One region of the Lysinibacillus sp. 10T31 genome, then DNA from elsewhere that is predicted to be linked to it. Evidence: riboswitches for the same ligand, from Rfam matches in the RefSeq annotation. Region 1 holds a riboswitch; each other region holds the start of a gene.
The links. A riboswitch is a leader RNA that binds a small molecule or an ion and turns the genes downstream of it on or off. The one in region 1 is predicted to bind S-adenosylmethionine.
Positions count from the first base shown of each region.

Region 1 (3,211 bases):
TAAAATAATCTGCCCCATGTTCAATTTTCTTTTCTAATCGAGAGACAGCTCTATCTAGTACACGTACATTGGGATTAAACGCAGCCGCTACAGAGAAATTTGCCTTTTTACGAAGTGGTTTCCCTGAGAACGATACACCTTCATTTAACTGTTTTATTAATTGGATTAGCTCCATAGAAGATACGTCGTAAACGCTAGTTGCTCCTGGGAAATCGCCTACCTTTGTCGGATCTCCAGTAACTGCTAAAATATCATGAATCCCTAGTGCATTTAATCCCATTAAATGTGATTGAAGACCAATTAAATTACGATCTCGGCATGTTATATGTGTCAACGGGCGTACCCCGTGTGTTTCTTTCAGCAAGGCTCCCATTGCGACATTACTAATCCTTGGAGAAGCGAGTGAATTATCTGCCATCATGACTACATCCGCGCCCGCTTCATATATTTTTTTTGCTCCTTCAATAAAGCCTTCAATTTCTAAATGTCTTGGTGTATCTAACTCTACAATAACTGAGCGTTCACGTTTTACTTTTTCATGTAATGGCTCATAATTTGCTGGCTCTGCCTCACGGACAATCTCTACTTTTTCTGGCTTTGCATACTTTTCCTCAACCGGGGATAGCTCCTCTAAGTACTTTTTCGCTGCAGCAATATGCTTTGGTGTCGTACCACAACAGCCACCAATTAAACGTACCCCCTGATCACGAAGCTCTACAGCTGCTCGACCAAAATAATCTGCCTCCGACTCATAAACGACACGCCCATCCTCCAAATCAAGAAGAGAGGCGTTCGGATACGCTGACATAAATGCCTTCTCAGGAAGCTCTACACCTTCAAATGCTTGTATAGTATGGTGAGGGCCTAAGCGGCAGTTAACACCTACGATATCAGCACCTAACGATTCAAGTTTATGTAAGGCGTTATTTAAGCTCATTCCATTTTGCAAAATTCCGGGTTCGTGCATAGAAACTTGAGCAATAATCGGTAATTTCGTTTTAGCTCGTAGCATTGTTAAAGTCGCTGCTAGCTCTTCAAAATCATAATAAGTTTCAAGTAAAAGACCATCTGGATTTCCTGCCAGTAAAACAGTTGCCTGCTCATCAACGGTTGCTAAAATTTCCTCTAACGTTGCGTCACTTTTACGAATGCCACGGATCCCCCCAATAGTACCTAAAACAAATTGTCCACCATCTGCCGCTGCTCGTTTTGCAATTGTTATAGCGGCTTCATTAAATTGCTGTACACGAGATTCCAATCCATAGCGGGCTAATTTTATGGCATTAGCCCCGTAAGTATTCGTCTGAATAATATCAGCACCAGCTGCAATATATTCTCTATGAATCTTTTCAATTAATTCAGGTCTCTGTACATTCATTTCCTCATGACAGTACTCCAAGCCATAGCCGTATAAAACCGTACCAATTGCACCATCTGCTGTAAGAACATGCGTTTTTAACCTTTCAAGCAATCCCATAAAACTAACCTCTCTTCCTTTTTCTATCAATTATGCCTCGCAATAATTGCGTCCGGAATCGGCTTTGTGCTTAGGCCTGCACGAGGGCCACGATGTCGGTCATTTCGGTAATGCCACAGGACGTGGCATTTTTACCGATGCAGGTCAGTTAGCCGTTATCACATGGATGCGATGATTTTTAGGCTAACATCCTCTAAGAACTCCTTTCCGATTCCGTGACATACGCCGGAGGCTTTAACTTCTTTCAGCTGAAAGAAGTTAAAATAAAAAAGCCTTCTTTCATAAAAAAAGAAGGCTTTTACGTTTCGTAATTGTTTTCCTTCTCATCTTCGACACACGGTCTTCTGGATTTAGCACCTGACAATAAGTTGGTTGCTGAAGCTTCATAGGGCCAGTCCCTCTGCTTCTCTTGATAAGAATTTAGTATGAATTTTTTAAATAATTAAAAGAATCATATCGTTTACGAACGATAGAGTCAAGACTATTTCACTGAACGAAGGATAATTTTTACGAAATTTATAATATTTTGATTTATATCAAACAATTACGATAGCTTTTCTACAAGCTCCTGACCAATTTTTTTACCATTTTGAATACATGCACCTATGCCTACTCCAAAATAAGAGCATCCCGCTATTGATAAATTTGGATAGTTTTTCTCGAGCTCTCGTAAGAGACCTTGCAACGCTTCACGATGTGCCAAGTCGTACTTCGGCATCTGGTCGATCCATTTTGTTACGTCAACAACAGTTGGTTTTTCCTCAATCCCCAAGCTTTTTCTTACATCCTCTAGAGCAACAGCTGCTAACTCTTCATCTGTCATCATACGCAATCTCTCATACTCAGGGTTAATGCTCTTATAAAAAAGTCGCACCAGTAATTTCCCTTCTGCTGAGGTGTGTTTCCACTTGCGACTTGTCCACGTTGCTGCATTACATATAACATCCGAATTATGTGACACAATATAGCCTGTTCCATCTGCTGGTAATCTATTATCGGGTACATCAAATCCTAAATAAATCGTAATGGCGGATGCAGTATTAAATTGTTCAAAATAACAGTTCAAAGATTCATCCTGCAATAAGCTTTGTACCGCTTCATTTGGCAGTGCCAATACAACATGATTCGCTTCAATCATTTTACCGTTTGCTAACGTAACAGCGTATAGATTCTCCTGCTTTTTAACACTAGTAGTGGCAATCCCTTTTATAATTTCTACATCCGTTAACGTTTCTTCAAGTCGATCAATTAGTGAAGATAAACCATTTTTAAATGAAATAAATTTTTTATTGGCGGCTTTCACAAATTGTTCCCTGTTTGCATCGAAGCCTTTAATAATACTACCGTAATCGTTTTTGTAATCGATTAAGTACGGTAAAGTAGAAGCAATTGAAAGTTGATTTAAATCTCCAGAATATACACCTGCAAGTACAGGCGCTATTTGGTTTTGAACAAGCTCCTCGCCTAAATAATACGTTAAAAATTCCCCAATCGAGCTTTCCTTTGTAAATCTTTCATTTGGCATTGTTAAATCCTTTAATGCTTCTTTTTTACCTTCCTCTGATACAAGCGTGCTTTCCTCAAGAGATTGTAAGCTCATAGGAATTCCGAATGTTGAGTCTGCTGGGATGGCATGTAGCTCATTATTTGTGTAAATATATGAAATACCTGTTTCGTTATACACAAGATTTTGTTCGAAATTTAGTTCCTCTACTAACTCCATGACACCTTTAT
Region 1 is NZ_JBFTHS010000023.1:48,192-51,402, reverse strand. Features, by position in the region: gene AC1DCY_RS14905 (bifunctional homocysteine S-methyltransferase/methylenetetrahydrofolate reductase) at 1-1,477, opposite strand, end outside; SAM riboswitch class I at 1,798-1,896, opposite strand; gene AC1DCY_RS14900 (protoporphyrinogen oxidase) at 2,022-3,211, opposite strand, start outside.

Region 2 (3,211 bases), on a different contig from region 1:
GCCAGGAATTGGGCTCCGTATGGTAGAAGGCCTTGGATCGTACAGGAGAAAATATCTAATATACTTGCGGACTTTTTCGGCTCAATCCCATACTGTTCAGCAATATTTTTTGCAAGCGGACCAGCAATTAAAATAGCAATCGTATTATTAGCCGTAGATAAATTTGTTAAGCCCACTAGGCCGGCAATGCCAAATTCAGCACCTTTTTTCGATTTAATCCTTTTTGTTGCAAGGTGAAGAAGAAAGTCAATCCCTCCGTTAAACTTAATAACCTCCACCATTCCAGCTATTAGTATCGCAAGAAATGCCATTTCATACATGCCTGACATTCCTTCGCCGATCTTTTGAAAAAGGCTCATTAAATTATAGCTGCCATCCGCTAAGCCAACAGCCCCGGCGAGAACAATCCCAGATACCAGAACAAGGAAAACATTCATTCCAGCTAACGCTAAAATAATAACCAAAACATAGGGAACAATTTTTATCCAACTATAGCTTAAATGTTCCACTTGTGCCGTCTCACCCATTGTGATAATCCCTAAAATAATGCTCGTTACAATAGCTGCCGGCAACACAATCCAAAAATTCACCTTAAATTTATCTTTCATTTGTGCACCTTGTGAACGAACGGCAGTAATTGTTGTATCTGAAATAAAGGATAAATTATCGCCAAACATCGAACCGCCAACAATCGCTGCCATTACTAAAGCCATGGAAAGTTCGATATGCTCGCTTATCCCAACTCCAATTGGCGCCAGTGCAACAATCGTTCCTACCGATGTACCCATCGATAGGGAGATAAAGCAGGCAATGATGAACAAGCCTACGACAAGCAGGTTTGGTGGTACGACCGATAAAGCAAAGTTTACAGTGGAGTCCACTGCCCCCATGCCTTTTGCTACCGCTGAAAAGGCACCAGCCAAGAGAAAAYTAATAACCATCAGCATAACATTTAAATTTCCTGCGCCTTTGCAAAAAATATCAACCTTTTGCGTAAACGATTCTTTTCGATTCATCGCCAAAGCCACAGCGCCTGAAATGGTAATGGCTACAATGACAGGGAAGGCGTAAAAATCACCTGTAATAACCCCTGAGCCAATAAATAAAATCAAAAAAACAACAAATGGGATCAACGCCCATGGATTCTCTTTCTTCATGTCTACCTCCAAAAAATAAAATTGGACACGTCTTTTGTCCATTCTTTTTTACGAAAAAAGGCCTCTTCTTGTAACAACAAGAAGAGGCCTTATATCTATAAAACACTCCTCTTATCTATCAAGCCTTTGCCTGCTGGATTTGGCACAGTAACTTAATCATAAGTTCCGCTGCCGAGATATCATCGGGCCAGTCCCTCCATCTCTCTTGATAAGAAGCAAATATATTATTTTTTTTCACAATAATAAATATTATAATAAAAAATCAATATTTGCAACATATTTTTAATTAAAGCTATATTCTGAAATATTTAAGAAGGAATTTGAACAAGTAACAGGGGATAGTGAACTGCGATTTTTTGTACTGCTGTGGAAATTTGGTGTAACAATTGAAGGGGACTTAAAAGAAGTAAATATAAAAGAAGGCGCCCTTGAGAGATCGAGAGGCGCCTAAAACATTTGGGGTAAAAATTCATTCATAAAGCGTTGATTTTTCCGTAGCCATATTTTTAAAATCATACGATGTGTTAGGAGGCGTTGTCTTTTATGTGGTCTAGCCTTTGCCTCTATTAAACTTTTTAGTAGAATACATGTTTCTGTAGCAAATGCTTGAGGGTCAACGAGGACATCAAGTTTATAATCAATTAACTGAGCTGCTTGAACCTTTGCAAGCAATTGTGCAAAGCGTGTATTCATTTCCGGAAAGTTTTCTTCTAGTTCTAGGTCGATTAAAGTGTATAGTGTTTGTTCAATTTCAGCTTCGAGCGCTTCTAATTGTTCAATGGATGGCTGTGTCAAAAAATCACCTCTAGTTTCTCATAAATGCTGCTACCCAAGGAAAAAGCCAAGTGTCGCGAAAAGTAAACCGAATAAAACTGTAGTGCCTATATAAATAATTGCTTGTCTCCATTTTTTCTGCTCAAAGAGCTGCAAACATTCAAAACCAAATGTTGAAAAAGTCGTATAGGCTCCTAAAAAACCAAGCCCTATAAAATGCCAAATCCAATCAGTTGGATGTAATGCAAATAGAAAGCCAAGCGCAAAAGAACCCGTTATATTAATAAAAAATGTTGCCCATGGGTATGTATGGACAATCAATTTTCCTAGATAAAATCTTGTTAGTGCACCCAAAAAGCCACCGATGCCAATAATTATCATACGATGCGCCCCTTTGCTACCTTAAATCCTAGCCATGCAGAAGCTAAACCGCCAAAAACACTCCCTAAAATATAAAGAACCGCTTGTAGCCATTTACTATCCTGCAAAAGTAATAGCGTCTCTAAAGAGAATGTCGAAAAGGTTGTAAAGGCACCAAAAAAGCCAGTACCAATTCCTAAAATTATAGGCGTACGCTTTGTAAACGTTGTAAATAGCCATGCTAAACAAAAGCAACCAATTATGTTTATGCAAAGTGTCGCAAATGGAAAACCACCGTTATTTGAAAGTGCCAGACCAAGGCTATATCGACAGATGGCACCCAAAAATCCGCCAATTCCAACAGCTAAAAATGATTTCAATGTAAAGACTCCTAACTAAAATGTCTATATTGAAAAGTGTATCATGAGATACCCACTTTAGATATATTTCTATAGTTCTATGGATTCAAATATATCAAAGAGTGCTCAAATTTAAAATGACATGATTTTTTTATTATATCTTATACCGTTTTACCAGCTTTGGTTCAAATGTTTTCGTTCTATAGTTTATTTTGATTTCTTGAATATTATTTTATTATATCGGCTGCTAAGATTCTTATATTTCCTGCCAAAATACTTCGTAGTTGATGTCCCTATATCATCTCTTAATATGTATATAACTAACAAGGAGGCATTAATCTCAGTAGTTCTGATCGAGAAACTCTTTAGTATTCAAATACTATTACACCGCCGACTGAAAATCCGATAACGGTTACTCCATTGACGGAAAACCCGCTAACGGATTAACCGTCACTACTAATTAATAATTAATTACTAAATAATAAATTACTAAATAATAATAATAATTATAATAGACCTGATGCCTTGAAAAGCACACTGTAAAATTCAAAACAGTAAACG
Region 2 is NZ_JBFTHS010000033.1:44,609-47,819, reverse strand. Features, by position in the region: gene AC1DCY_RS18415 (Na+/H+ antiporter NhaC family protein) at 1-1,157, opposite strand, end outside; SAM riboswitch class I at 1,266-1,372, opposite strand; gene AC1DCY_RS18410 (hypothetical protein) at 1,605-1,952, opposite strand; gene AC1DCY_RS18405 (fluoride efflux transporter FluC) at 1,983-2,312, opposite strand; gene crcB (fluoride efflux transporter CrcB) at 2,309-2,671, opposite strand.
Region 2: it holds a riboswitch for S-adenosylmethionine, as region 1 does, so the genes downstream of both, AC1DCY_RS18415 (Na+/H+ antiporter NhaC family protein) here and AC1DCY_RS14905 (bifunctional homocysteine S-methyltransferase/methylenetetrahydrofolate reductase) in region 1, are expected to answer to the same signal.

Region 3 (3,211 bases), on a different contig from region 1:
CATCTAAGAATGCTAAGTTTCCTAGACCACCTGCACCGATAATACCTGCCATCGCAGTATAGCCGACAAGTGCTACAGCCGTTACAGTAATACCAGAAATAAGCGCTGGTAACGATTCTGGAATTAATACTTTCCAAATAATCGTTGACGTTTTAGCACCCATTGAACGAGCTGCTTCAATAACACCTTTATCAATTTCGCGTAAGGCAATTAATACCATTCGTGCATAGAATGGGGAAGCTCCAATAATTAAGGCTGGTAAAGCAGCATCTGCGCCACGAATTGTGCCAAGTAAAAATTTCGTAAATGGAATTAATAAGATAATCAATACGATAAATGGAATCGAACGGAAAATGTTAACGATTGATCCTGTTAAAAAGTTCACAATTTTATTGGCCCATAGTTGGTTGGGACTTGATAAAAATAATAAGATTCCAATCACTAATCCAAGTATAAATGTGATGACCGTAGAAATTGTTGTCATATACAATGTTTCATACGTAGCGTCCCACATTTTTTCCCAGTCGACATTCGGAAAAAGACTAGTTAGCATTTGCAATCACCTCCGTTTGTACTTCGACTGTATTTAAGTAGCTAAGTGCAGCAGCAACATTTGCCTCTGAGCCATCAATTTGCACAATAAGTGTACCGTACGCTCCATTTTTCGTTTGCGAAATATTACCATGTACAATACTTACTTCTACATCAAACTGTTTCACAAGATGTGAAATGACAGGCTGCTCTGTTTTTTCTCCTACAAAGATTAGCTTAACAAGTTGTCCATTAGGGTAATTTGCTTTAATTTGTGTCACAGTTTCCTGTGTTTCCTTCGTATCTGTAATTTGAGAAACAAATTTTTTCGTAATGGCTGCTTGTGGAGCTTGGAATACTTGTAATACTTCACCACGTTCTACAATTTCTCCAGCTTCCATAACCGCTACACGATGACAAATTTTACGAATAACGTGCATTTCATGTGTGATTAACACAATCGTTAGACCTAATCGTTCGTTAATATCGACAAGTAGATCAAGGATAGAATCTGTTGTCTCCGGATCGAGTGCGGATGTGGCCTCATCACATAACAATACCTCTGGATTATTAGCAAGTGCACGAGCGATACCTACACGTTGCTTTTGTCCCCCTGATAGTTGTGATGGATATGCTTCTGCGCGTCCTTCCAAGCCAACTAGTGTAATCAATTCTTTCACACGTGCTTCACGTTTTGCCTTTGGAACGCCTGCGATTTCTAGTGGGAAAGCGATGTTTTCTGCAACAGTTCTAGACCAAAGTAAATTGAAATGCTGGAAAATCATACTGACTTTTTGTCTAGCATCCCTGAGCTTCYGCCCCTTTATGGATGAAAATTCCTGATTGTTAACCGTCACCGTACCTGATGTAGGCTTTTCTAAACCGTTTAACAAGCGAATCATTGTACTTTTACCAGCGCCACTATAGCCGATAATGCCAAAAATTTCACCTTTATTAATAGAAAGATTGACGTCTTTGACTGCTGTTAATTCGCCATTCGCGGTTTTGTATTTCTTCGTAATATTTTGAAGATTGATCATAGCGAATTCTCCTTTTCTCATTTCATATCAATTATGCCTCGGTATAATTGCGTCCGGAGGCTTTAGGCCAACAAATGTTTATTGCGCGAAAGCGTAGCGACAGGTACAGGTGTTTGGAAACCCGCTGAAAGAATTAAAAAACCCCTTCACTTATAGACAAGTAGAAGGGGTCACGTAACTTATACGCTAAACCGTTCTCTCATCTGTCAAAGATAAATCTTTGGGTGATTTGGCACCTTTTCACAATTGTGATGGTTGCCGGGCTTCATAGGGCACTTCCCTCCGCCGCTCTTTATAAGAGTTCGATATATTTATTGTTTTTTTAATATATTTGTTACTTTACCATGCGATTAATATTCAGTCAATTAGTTTTTTAACAATTCGTATAAATATGGTACGGATTGAAAGGCATAAACCTTTTCTGTCACTTCTCCGCCTTCACATACGAGTAAACATGGTACACTTTCGATTTTATTATCATAAGCTATTTGCTCTATAAAATTTATATTCGCTTTACCAATCTTTAACTGTGGCAGCAATTGCTCAACAACCATCATCATTTTCGATGCAACTGCACACGTCCCACACATTGGCGTATATAAATAAAAGGCAGCCTTTTCACCGGATTGGACAGCCGCGTCCCACTGCTCTTTTGACCATTCTTCCATCTTTTTTCACGCAACCTTACAAAATATATTCATTATGGATTGAGAAATGTGCACGAAGCAATATCGTCGCTAACACTTTCCTCGGAGTTGTCTCAACTTCCTTATACGTTGGCATCGTACGTAAATGCTCAGCCTCTGGATAATGTCTGTCCATTAATGCCCTTAGCTTATTACCCGATGTATCTGCATCAAAAAATGTATAAAGCTCACAACCCTCATATGGATCGAGTAGCTCTTCTAATTGATGCACACCAATTGTACCATTTGTACAAAGTATTTTTACGTCTTCATTTAAAATAGGTTCGATTTGAAGTTTATCCGATCGGCCTTCGACAATTAAGCATTTTCCATCGAACATCACGCCACCCCCATTTAGACATATCCCTTATAATTCATTATATCAATAAACCTTGTCGTCGATACAGTTAGATACCTATTAATAAGGGAATATACTTGTATTTACCTTACCAGCTATAGTGGCAGGATGGTTGAAGATAATAAAAAACGTCGGTAGTTTCCGACGTTTTTCTATTTCAGGCTTGTCTTATTCAGCAATCATTTCTTCGTATTGCTCAGCTGTCATAAGCTTTTCAATTTCTGAAGCATCAGCAGGCTCTACAACGATCATCCATGCTTTTTCATATGGTGATTCGTTAACGAATTCTGGGCTATCTTCTAAATCTGCATTTACTTCAACTACTGTACCTGAGATTGGTGCGTATAATTCAGAAACTGTTTTAACAGATTCTACGCTACCGAATGGATCATCAGTTTTGATTTCGTCGCCAACTTGTGGAAGTTCAACGAAAACGATATCTCCAAGTTCAGCTTGTGCGAAATGAGAAATACCGATACGTACTTTACCATCTTCTACTTTTACCCATTCGTGCTCTTCAGAGTAACGTAAGTCTTTAGGTGTGCTCATGCAAAAAACCCCTCCATAAATATGTAATATATTCATTTTCAGTGTGC
Region 3 is NZ_JBFTHS010000006.1:79,571-82,781, forward strand. Features, by position in the region: gene AC1DCY_RS05255 (methionine ABC transporter permease) at 1-553, opposite strand, end outside; gene AC1DCY_RS05260 (methionine ABC transporter ATP-binding protein) at 543-1,571, opposite strand; SAM riboswitch class I at 1,768-1,872, opposite strand; gene AC1DCY_RS05265 (thioredoxin family protein) at 1,937-2,239, opposite strand; gene AC1DCY_RS05270 (toprim domain-containing protein) at 2,256-2,597, opposite strand; gene gcvH (glycine cleavage system protein GcvH) at 2,784-3,164, opposite strand.
Region 3: it holds a riboswitch for S-adenosylmethionine, as region 1 does, so the genes downstream of both, AC1DCY_RS05260 (methionine ABC transporter ATP-binding protein) here and AC1DCY_RS14905 (bifunctional homocysteine S-methyltransferase/methylenetetrahydrofolate reductase) in region 1, are expected to answer to the same signal.

Region 4 (3,211 bases), on a different contig from region 1:
AAATAGCTAAAGCACGTTGGCCGGCTACAGGTAAATCGCCGTTGTTAGGTAAAAAAGTAATGATGATTAATGAAGCGAAGGCTAATCCAATCCAGAGTGGTTTCAAATTACGTTTCGGTTTTGCTTGTACAGAAGTAGACATACATTTTCATCCTTTCTTAAACATGACTGTAATTTTCCCATCGGCTAGTAAAATGCTTTATTAAGAAAGTTAATTTGTCTATTTATTGTAAAAAAACTAGTATGTGAAATACCCTCTATTTATAGCGATAATGGGCAGTTGCGAGAAAATATATGGCCATAGAAAAGACAAAAATATCCAAAAGATATTATTTTTTCTTTTTGAATGCTGAAGTCACTTTAGGCTCAGTTCCCATCATCAACCGCTTAATATTTTCGATATGCAAAATGATTGCTATACCAAAAAGTGATAGGGCTATAATCGTTGGGACTGTTCCAGGAATCCATAAATATGTGGCTGTACAGAAAACGAGATAAAATTCAAGTACACCGATAATTAAATAATTTGTCACGAAAGATAAAATAACAAATAAAATGAGTGCGAATAAGCCAATTTTCCAATCAATCGCAAGTAATATTCCTATGATTGAAGCAGTTCCTTTACCGCCATTGAAGCCCATATAAAATGGGAAATTATGACCTAGAATGACACCGGCAGCTACAATATAGATGAAGAGCCAAACTTGTACTTCTGTTAATTGTGTGATATCTGCTAAATAAACATGTACACCGATTATAGCTGCAACGCCTTTGCCGATATCGATCAGTGCAACTAATATGCCGTATTTCCAGCCAAGGGAAAGTGTTGCATTAGAGGCACCTGCATTGCCATGACCAGTCTTTTTTAAATCTACTCCGGATAAAAACTGAGCAACTTTAGAGCCGTGAATACAGCCAATCAAATAACCAACAAGAAGAAAAATGATAATGGCTTTTATCATAAAAATCCTCCTTTCAAAATAAAATAGGCTCATCATTAAAAGTTAGGAATGATGTTTGTTATAACATATGCCATGAAGCTGATTGGAGTGGAGACTGGGCGACTCCTTGGGGGATTAGCGATAGAGGAACGAAGGCTAAAACCATCACGTCCTGTGATAACGCCTTCGTGACCAACATCGTGTTGTTGCTGCTGCTGCTTCGCTTTCGCGCAAAAAACATTTGCTGCTGCCGCTTCGCTTTCGCGCAAAAAACATTTGCTGCTGCCACTTCGCTTTCGCGCAAAAAACATCTGTTGGCCCGAGCGAGCACCGCGAGTGAAGCGGCTTATCGGACGCCCCCAAGAAAGCGCCCAGTCGGAACGGAAATCAACCCCACATTTTGGTGATAAAACAATTAAATACCTAAAATAGTGTATGCGTTCGTATTACGTAAAAAAGCAGACAGAAGTTTCGGAAAAAATAAAATTTTAGTGTTGACAGAGAAAAAGTCTATGTTTATACTGTGTAACAACGATGGAAATTGAATCTCATATACTCTTATCAAGAGCGGCGGAGGGATAGGCCCTATGATGCCCGGCAACCAGTAAGTGATGAACTTGCTAAGGTGCTAATTCCTACAGATTCTTATTGGATCTGGCAGATAAGGGGAGGAAAACTTGCAACCGCAACCCTCTTCTTAGCTGAAGAGGGTTTTTGTTTTCTACTGAAAAATCCTCCTCATCTCCGGTACCATCGTAAAAAAATAACCATTTGGAGGTATACAATGACAAAATTTAAACCAGAAACATTACTGTTACACGGTGGCCAAGAGCCAGACCCGGTAACAGGGTCACGAACAGTACCGGTATATCGCTCAACGGCGTTCGTTTTTAAAGACACTGCTCATGCGCAACGTCTTTTTGCCTTAGAGGAAGCCGGCAATATTTACACACGAATTACAAACCCAACTGTAGATGTTTTTGAAAAACGCGTCGCTTTATTAGAAGGCGGTACAGCAGCAGTAGCACTTTCATCTGGTGCAGCAGCTATCGCATTTTCCATTTTAAATCTTGCAGGGGCAGGTGATGAAATTGTTGCAGGTAGCTCTTTATACGGAGGCACTTATAATTTATTCGCCAACACACTACCAAACTACGGTATTAAAACGATTTTTGTAGACGAAACAAATCCAGAAAATATCCGAGCTGCTATTACTGATAAAACAAAGGCAGTGTTCGCTGAAGTTTACGGTAACCCAAGTTTAAAGGTACTAGATATTGAAGCAGTAGCAAATATAGCACATGAAAACGGCTTGCCATTAATTATTGATAGCACATTTGCTTCACCATATGGCTCTACACCAATTGACTACGGTGCAGATATCGTTGTTCATTCCGCAACAAAATGGATTGGTGGTCATGGAACAACTTTAGGTGGTGTTGTAGTAGATGCAGGGAAGTTCGATTGGACTCGTGGACGTTTCCCGGGCTTTACTGAGCCAGATGCTTCTTATCACGGTTTGCGTTATGGTATTGACACAGCAGATGCAGCATTTGCCACAAAACTGCGTGTGCAATTACTACGTGACTTTGGTCCAACATTAAGTGCAGATGCAGCATTTAATTTATTACAAGGTTTAGAAACGCTTCATTTACGTATCCCTAAACACAATGAAAATGCATTAGCGGTAGCTGAATATTTACGAAACCACCCATCTGTGGAATATGTAAATTACAACGGCTTAGAAGATTTCCCTACCCATAATTTAGCTAAAAAATATTTGAAAAATGGCTTCGGTTCAGTGCTTACATTTGGTATTAAAGGTGGACGTGAAGCAGGGCGTAAATTAATTGATAGTGTGAAATTATTCTCGCACGTAGCAAATGTAGGGGATGCCAAATCATTAATTATTCATCCAGCATCTACTACACATCAGCAACTGTCAGCTGAGGAGCTAATCCAAACTGGCGTAACCGAGTCGCTCATTCGCTTATCCATCGGTTTAGAGGCAGTAGAGGACATTATTGCAGATTTAGAACAAGCAATTGAACAAGTAACAGCTTCACAACAAGAAGTAGAAGCTTAATAAATAAAATACATTGGCTAATGTTGTAGCGTTTACGTATTTTCTCATTCGATAGGCCTCATTCGGTAATGCGTCAAACGTTGCTACATCATCCGCTCACCTCATTTGGTGAGAGTAATGAAATAGTTTAAAATTAATACCAAGTAATTTTATAAGTATTATTGACTTAATTAATTCCTTGTTT
Region 4 is NZ_JBFTHS010000036.1:358-3,568, reverse strand. Features, by position in the region: gene AC1DCY_RS18970 (DASS family sodium-coupled anion symporter) at 1-142, opposite strand, end outside; gene AC1DCY_RS18965 (glycerol-3-phosphate acyltransferase) at 330-962, opposite strand; gene AC1DCY_RS18960 (hypothetical protein) at 998-1,252, opposite strand; SAM riboswitch class I at 1,497-1,609, shown strand; gene AC1DCY_RS18955 (O-acetylhomoserine aminocarboxypropyltransferase/cysteine synthase family protein) at 1,726-3,027, shown strand.
Region 4: it holds a riboswitch for S-adenosylmethionine, as region 1 does, so the genes downstream of both, AC1DCY_RS18955 (O-acetylhomoserine aminocarboxypropyltransferase/cysteine synthase family protein) here and AC1DCY_RS14905 (bifunctional homocysteine S-methyltransferase/methylenetetrahydrofolate reductase) in region 1, are expected to answer to the same signal.